Regions from separate parts of the Lysinibacillus sp. UBA5990 genome, predicted to be linked through region 1. Evidence: riboswitches for the same ligand, from Rfam matches in the RefSeq annotation. Region 1 holds a riboswitch; the other holds the start of a gene.
What was found. A riboswitch is a leader RNA that binds a small molecule or an ion and turns the genes downstream of it on or off. The one in region 1 is predicted to bind S-adenosylmethionine.
Positions count from the first base shown of each region.

Region 1 (3,846 bases):
TCGTAACAGATGGAAAAAAAGTAACTTTAGGGTTTAAAGAATCCGATTTTGAGCAAGCTTGGTTATAACCGTTTTTATCCTTGTTTTTATAGGAGAAGTATGGCACACTGAAAGTGAATATATTACATAATTATGGAGGGGTTTTTTGCATGAGCACACCGAAAGACTTACGTTACTCTGAAGAGCATGAATGGGTAAAAGTAGAAGATGGAAAAGTACGTATTGGTATTACGCACTTCGCACAATCTGAATTAGGAGATATCGTTTTCGTTGAACTTCCACAAGTTGGCGATGAAATCAAAACAGATGATCCATTCGGTAGCGTAGAATCAGTAAAAACTGTTTCTGAATTGTATGCACCAATCTCAGGTACTGTAGTGGAAGTAAATGCAGATTTAGAAGATAGCCCAGAATTCGTAAATGAATCACCATATGAAAAAGCATGGATGATCGTCGTAGAGCCTGCTGATGCATCAGAAGTTGATAAACTTATGACAGCAGAACAATACGAAGAGATGACTGCAGAATAAGACAAGCCATAATCAAAAAACGTCGGAAACTACCGGCGTTTTTTATTATATAATAATGTATAAGTGGGTATGTCTAAATGGAGGTGGCGTAATGTTCGATGGGAAATGCTTGATAGTAGAAGGACGCTCAGATAAGCTACAAATTGAGCCAATTTTGAACGAGAATGTTACAATACTATGTACGAATGGAACAATTGGAGTGCATCAATTAGAGGAGCTAATAGACCCCTATGAGGGCTGCGAGCTATTTACTTTTTTTGATGCTGATACTTCAGGCGATAAGCTACGCGCTTTAATGGACAGACATTATCCGGAAGCGGAGCATTTACGTACAATGCCGACATATAAGGAAGTAGAAACAACACCAAGAAAAGTGTTAGCAATGATTTTACTGCGTGCGCATTTCTCAATCCATAATGAATATATTTTGTAAGGTTGCGTGAACTAAATGGAAGAATGGTCAAAAGAGCAGTGGGAGACGGCTTTACAGTCGGGAGAAAAAGCTGCGTTTTATTTATATACACCGATGTGTGGTACATGTGCAGTGGCATCGAAAATGATGTCAATTGTAGAACAACTATTACCTCACCTAAAACTAGGGAAAGCAAATATTAATTTTTTGGAGCAAATTGCTATTGAACATCAAATTGAAAGCGTCCCTTGTTTACTTGTTTGTGATGGCGGCAAAGTGACAGAAAAGATTTATGCTTTTCAATCCGTACCATTTTTGTACGAATTGTTAAAAAAATCAATTGACTGAACTTTATTAGCGTGGTAAAGTAACAAATATATTACTAAAACATTAAATATATCGAACTCTTATGAAGAGCGGCGGAGGGAAGTGCCCTATGAAGCCCGGCAACCATCACATAGTGAAAAGGTGCCAAATCACCCAAAGATTTTTCTTTGAAAGATGAGAGAACGGTTCAACGTATAATACGTGACCCCTTCTACTTGTCTATGAGTGAAGGGGTTTTTTTATATAAGAAAAGGAGTATTCGCTATGATACAGCTTCAAAATATAACGAAGAAATACAAAACAGCAAATGGCGAATTAACGGCAGTCAAAGATGTTAACCTTACTATTAATAAGGGTGAAATTTTTGGCATTATCGGCTATAGTGGCGCTGGTAAAAGTACCATGATTCGTTTACTTAATGGTTTAGAGAAACCAACAGCAGGAACAGTAACGGTGAACAATCAAGAATTTTCATCGATTAAAGGTCAAAAGCTTAGAGCAGCTAGACAAAAGGTTAGTATGATTTTTCAACATTTTAACCTACTTTGGTCGCGAACAGTTGCAGAAAACATTGCCTTCCCATTAGAAATTGCAGGTGTATCAAAAGCTCAACGTGAGGCACGGGTGAAGGAATTGATAGCACTTGTTGGCTTAGAGGGTCGCGATCAAGCATATCCATCACAGCTGTCTGGTGGACAAAAGCAACGTGTAGGGATTGCACGAGCATTAGCAAATAATCCAGAGGTTTTACTATGTGATGAGGCAACATCTGCACTAGATCCTGAGACAACAGATGCAATTCTTGATTTACTGGTGGATATTAATGAACGTTTAGGGTTAACGATTGTCCTCATTACTCATGAAATGCATGTCATTCGCAAGATTTGTCATCGTGTAGCAGTGATGGAGGCAGGCGAAATTGTAGAGCGTGGAGAAGTATTACAAGTTTTCCAGGCTCCTCAGGCTGCCATTACTAAGAAATTTGTAGCTCAAATTACAAATACAAAGGAAACACAGGATACAGTAGAACAAATCAAAGCAAATTATCCAACTGGACAACTTGTCAAATTGATTTTTGTTGGTGAAAAAACAGAACAGCCAGTTATTTCACATCTAGTGAAGCAATTCGATGTGGAAGTAAGCATTGTACACGGAAATATTTCACAAACGAAAAATGGTGCATATGGTACCCTCATTGTGCAAATTGACGGGTCCAAAGCAAACGTGACTGAAGCCTTAAGCTATTTAAATACAGTGGAAGTACAAACGGAGGTGATTGCAGATGCTAACTAATCTCTTTCCGAATGTAGACTGGGATAGCATGTGGCAGGCTACGTATGAAACATTATATATGACGGCCATTTCTACAGTTATTACATTTATTCTTGGGTTAGCCATTGGGATCGTCCTATTTTTAACAAGTCCGAATCAGTTATGGGCTAATAAAATTGTTAGCTTTTTAACAGGGTCGCTCGTTAACATATTCCGTTCTATCCCATTTATCGTGTTAATTATTTTATTAATTCCATTCACTAAGTTTTTACTAGGTACAATCCGTGGAGCTAATGCTGCTTTACCAGCTTTAATTATCGGTGCAGCTCCGTTCTATGCGCGTATGGTATTAATTGCGTTACGAGAAATTGATAAGGGTGTTATTGAAGCAGCTCGTTCAATGGGGGCTAAAACAGCCACAATTATTTGGAAAGTTCTGATCCCTGAATCCTTACCAGCACTTATTTCAGGTATTACAGTTACGGCTGTAGCACTTGTCGGTTATACAGCAATGGCAGGAATAATCGGTGCAGGGGGTCTTGGAAACTTAGCCTTCTTAGACGGTTTCCAAAGAAATCGCCAAGATGTGACATTAATGGCAACTATTTTGATCTTAGTAGTAGTCTTTATCATCCAATGGATTGGTGATTTCATTACAGAAAAAATTGATAAACGTTAATAAAACTGAGGTTATTCCGGTTCTTGCCGCTAACATATTTTTATCAAAATAAAAGGAGTGTCATAAATGAAAAAGTTATTAACAGGATTATTTTTATCAATACTTGTACTAGCTTTAGCAGCTTGCGGTACTGATAAAAAAGAGGATGCAAATTCAGCATCTGGTGATAAAACAGATAGTAAAGAAAACGTTACTTTAACAGTGGGAGCTTCTAATACACCACATGCAGTAATTTTGGATAAAGCAAAACCGATTTTAGCTGAGAAAGGTATTGACCTAAAAGTAGAAACATATACAGACTATGTGCTACCAAACCAAGATTTAGAATCAAAAGATTTGGATGCAAATTACTTCCAACATATTCCGTATTTAGAGTTGCAAATTAAAGACAATGGCTATGACTTCGTCAATGCTGGTGGTGTTCATATTGAGCCAATCGGTATTTATTCTAAAAAATATAAATCTTTAGAGGAACTGCCTGAAGGTGCATCAATCTTACTTTCTAATTCAGTATCAGATCATGGTCGTATGCTGTCATTATTAGAAGCTAAGGGCTTAATTAAATTAAAAGATGGTATTGATAAAACAGCAGCAGAAATTAAGGATATAGAAGAAAATCCTAAAAA
Region 1 is NZ_DJAY01000005.1:71,489-75,334, reverse strand. It holds gene B3D94_RS03265 (arsenate reductase family protein) at 1-68, shown strand, start outside; gene gcvH (glycine cleavage system protein GcvH) at 150-530, shown strand; gene B3D94_RS03255 (hypothetical protein) at 622-963, shown strand; gene B3D94_RS03250 (thioredoxin family protein) at 979-1,290, shown strand; SAM riboswitch class I at 1,347-1,450, shown strand; gene B3D94_RS03245 (methionine ABC transporter ATP-binding protein) at 1,534-2,562, shown strand; gene B3D94_RS03240 (methionine ABC transporter permease) at 2,552-3,220, shown strand; gene B3D94_RS03235 (MetQ/NlpA family ABC transporter substrate-binding protein) at 3,287-3,846, shown strand, end outside.

Region 2 (3,846 bases), on a different contig from region 1:
ATCACTAAGTAAAATTTCAGGCTCTTGTGCTAAAGCTCGTGCAATTGCGACACGTTGCTTTTGTCCACCTGAAAGCTGATTAGGGTAGCTATCTAGCTTTTCTGTTAAACCTACAATTTCGGCATATTTAGCCACACGATTTTTGACGTCTGTTTCGTTATATCCAAGTAGCTTTAAGGGAACTGCGATATTGTTATAAACGGTTGCTGTCTTTAAGAGATTAAAATGTTGAAAAATCATACCGATCTTTTGTCGTGTTTGACGTAAGTCATGAAGTGAAAGGGTAGTAATATCCACATTGTCAATCAAGACTTTGCCTGCTGAAGGACGCTCTAGTAAATTAACACAACGAATCAGCGTACTTTTACCAGCACCGCTATACCCAATTACCCCATGAATTTGTCCTTTTTTTACATGAAGATTGATGCCATCTACAGCCTTTATACTGCCTTTTTTCGTCTTATATTCTTTTGAAATATTTTGTAATTGAATCATCAGATTGGTTGCTCCTTTCTTAACTTCTAAAAAGCAAGAATCTGCGCGGTTTCCATAGTGGAAATTTGGCAGATTCTTTAGCTTATCGCACGTATTACCAGCTAGGGATTACAGAACCTTTGAATTCCTCTTCAATGAAGTGGCGAACTTCATCAGATTGATAAGCCTCAATGAACTTTTTAATCGTTGGGTCGTTTTCATTTTCTGCACGAACGACAATGTAGTTCACATATGGAGAGTCAGTAGATTCTAAAAGAATAGAGTCCTCTTGCGGATTAATGCCAGCTTCCAGCGCAAAGTTAGTATTAATAGCAGCTACATCTACTTCACTAAGCTGTTTTGGAATTTGTGCAGCTTCTAATTCTATGAATTTTAAATTCTTTTTGTTTTCTTCCACGTCACGAACGGATGCTGTTAAGTCCGCTCCATCTTTTAATTTAATATAGCCTGCCTCTTGTAAAACAAAGAGAGCACGCGCTCCATTTGTTGGGTCATTCGGTAAGCCAAATGTTGCGCCTTCAGGAACGTCATCCAATGATTTATATTTTTCAGAGTAAATACCCATTGGATTTAAAATTGTTTTGCCAACCGGTACTAAATCTGTATCGTGATCTTTATTAAATGTATCGAGGAAAGGCTTATGCTGATAGCTGTTTGCATCAAGATCACCTTCAGCTAAGGATGTATTTGGTAAAACATAATCAGAAAATGATTTTAGTTCTACTTCTAGACCTTTTTCCTTTGCGACTTTAGCAGCTACCTCTGCAATTTGCTCATGAGGTCCTGAAGTGACACCCACGACAATTTTATTTTCATCGATAGCTTCGCTTTTTCCTTTACTATCTTCTTTAGAGCCACAGCCCGCTAGTGCTGCTACTAATGTAAGACTTGCTAAACCTACTAAAAATTTATTTTTCTTCTTCATGAAAACGACCTCCAAAAATTGTTTTATCGGTTTTTGAAAATAAAAAAAACTCTCTTACAAATTAAGAGAGGCTCATGAAAAAAGTCCTCTCTTATCTATCAAACGAATTTCGTTTGCAGGATTTAGCACCTTCCTTCATAAAAGGAGGTTGCCGAGCTTCATAGGGCCAGTCCCTCAGCTACTCTTGATAAGAGATTCATATTATATTTTTGTATTTCCGATAGAACTAATATAATTTATAGGGTATAGTAAGTCAATAAATATTTTTAAAATTTTTTATATTGTTATAATATTTTGTCGCGAAGGAGGGTGAAGAATGTCCGTAAGAGTTAATTATGGCATAGGTTCATTTGGTAAGGTGATTAGTGCTCGTCTCCTCATGGGAACAGACATTATTGAAGGAATTGAGGCACTTTGTGAAGAGAATAAAATTGAATCGGCAACCATAATTAGTTGTATTGGTAGTTTTCAAAAAAGTAGCTTTGTTTATTTAGTACCAGATGAAACTTCCCACATTAAAGTTCGATTTAGTGATGTGGTCGAGAAAGAGGGGCCACTCGAGTTTATCCAAGGTTCAGGAGTTGTTTGTAAGCGTGATGCACAATATGAAACGCATTTCCATGGTTCCATGAGTGATCAATGGGGAGTGGTTTCAGGCGGTCATTTTATAAAGGGCGGAAATATCGTCATAACAGCAGATGTAGTGCTGGCAGAAGTTCAAGGCATTCAGCATATCCGTCAGTTGGACGATGAAACAGGTCACATGCAATTTTATCCATTAGAACATGGATTAGATCTTCCAAGGAAAATTGAAAAATAGTAAGTCCTGTAGCTAGAGAAAGCTACAGGACTCCATTTTGTTCCATGCTAAAATAAGTTCAATTGCTCAATTCTATGGATGGCTTCTCGTAAACGTTCCTCGCTTACAAGCAAGCCAATACGCACATAGCCTTCCCCATATTGACCAAAGCCATTACCTGCGGCTACCGCAATATCAGCTTTATCGAGCAATATATCAGCAAATTGTTCGCTAGTAAAACCTAATGGGACAGGGAGCCAGGCAAAGAAGGAGCCCTTTGGTGCCGTTACTTGCCAGCCAATTCTATGAGCTTCTTCGGTTAGAACATTTCGACGACGCTCATAGGTAGCTCTTAGCTCATCTGCACATTCCTGCGAAGAGGTCAGTGCAATAGCTGCTGCGTGTTGAATAGCAGGGAATTGACTACAAAACAAATGATCTTGAATAAGATTAATCGCGGCAATCAAATCAGAATTGCCTACAGCAAAGCCTATGCGCCAACCTGCCATATTATAAGTCTTTGATAATGTGTACATTTCGATTCCAACTTCTTTTGCACCATTTGCCTGTAAGAAACTAATAGGTTTATTGCCATCAAATCCAATCGCACCATAAGCAAAATCATGTGATACGATGATATTATGCTCCTTAGCAAAACGAATGGTTTCTTCAAAAAATTCAAGTGTTGCTGTACCACCAGTAGGATTATTTGGGTAATTTAAGTAAAGTAACTTGGCTTTTTCCTTAACTTCTTTAGGGAGGGCATCATAATCAGGTAAGAAATTATTCTCAGCAAAAAGAGGCATTACTTCAAAATTTACATCACCTAATACAACTCCAGATAAGTAGTCTGGATAGCCTGGGTCTGGTAATAGCATCGTATCACCAGGATTTAACACAGCCAAAGGTAGCTCAACAAGACCAATTTTTGTGCCACCAAGAATGGCTACTTCAGTGTCGGGATCAATCTCCACATCATATTCCCGTTTATAAAAGTCAGCAGCGGCTTGACGTAATTCGCCGATACCACGGAATGGCGAATATTTGTGGTTTTGAGGATTTTCAGCTGCTTCCTGTAATGCTTGGATGATATGAGTAGGCGTAGGTTGGTCGGGATTTCCTTGCCCAAGATTAATCACATCACGTCCTTCTTCCAGGGCATTGTTTACTTTTTGGACGAGCGCCGCAAAAAATTGAGTGGGTAATTGCTGTAGTTTTTTAGAGAATTCCATGCATGATCACCTTTTTCAGAATATAATAATTATTATTGAAGAATATGAAGCAAATAGTAGTACTTTTTTTGTTAATTGTCTAGACCCTTTATAGACAAAGGATTGAAATACTCTAAAAAACCACAGGCGACCAATAAGCGACTAGATTACAGTATTTTATTAAATAACTCTATCGCTGTTCGTTTATCTTCTTTAGTCAAGTGGCTATAGGTATTCATTGTCAATCCTACATCACTGTGTCCTAATTGTTCTTGAATTATTTAAGCTGCTGAACGTGAATTAGCACATATTATTGATATTGTGATAGTTTCGCAAATAATTTATTACTTCTGAAAAGGGCATCTGCTCTTAACTGTCTGGGAGCTTTAATAAATTAAATAAAAAAATTAATAAAT
Region 2 is NZ_DJAY01000007.1:19,929-23,774, forward strand. It holds gene B3D94_RS04375 (methionine ABC transporter ATP-binding protein) at 1-495, opposite strand, end outside; gene B3D94_RS04380 (MetQ/NlpA family ABC transporter substrate-binding protein) at 590-1,420, opposite strand; SAM riboswitch class I at 1,509-1,614, opposite strand; gene B3D94_RS04385 (PPC domain-containing DNA-binding protein) at 1,737-2,240, shown strand; gene B3D94_RS04390 (pyridoxal phosphate-dependent aminotransferase) at 2,288-3,451, opposite strand.
Region 2: another riboswitch for S-adenosylmethionine. It lies ahead of B3D94_RS04380 (MetQ/NlpA family ABC transporter substrate-binding protein); the one in region 1 lies ahead of B3D94_RS03245 (methionine ABC transporter ATP-binding protein).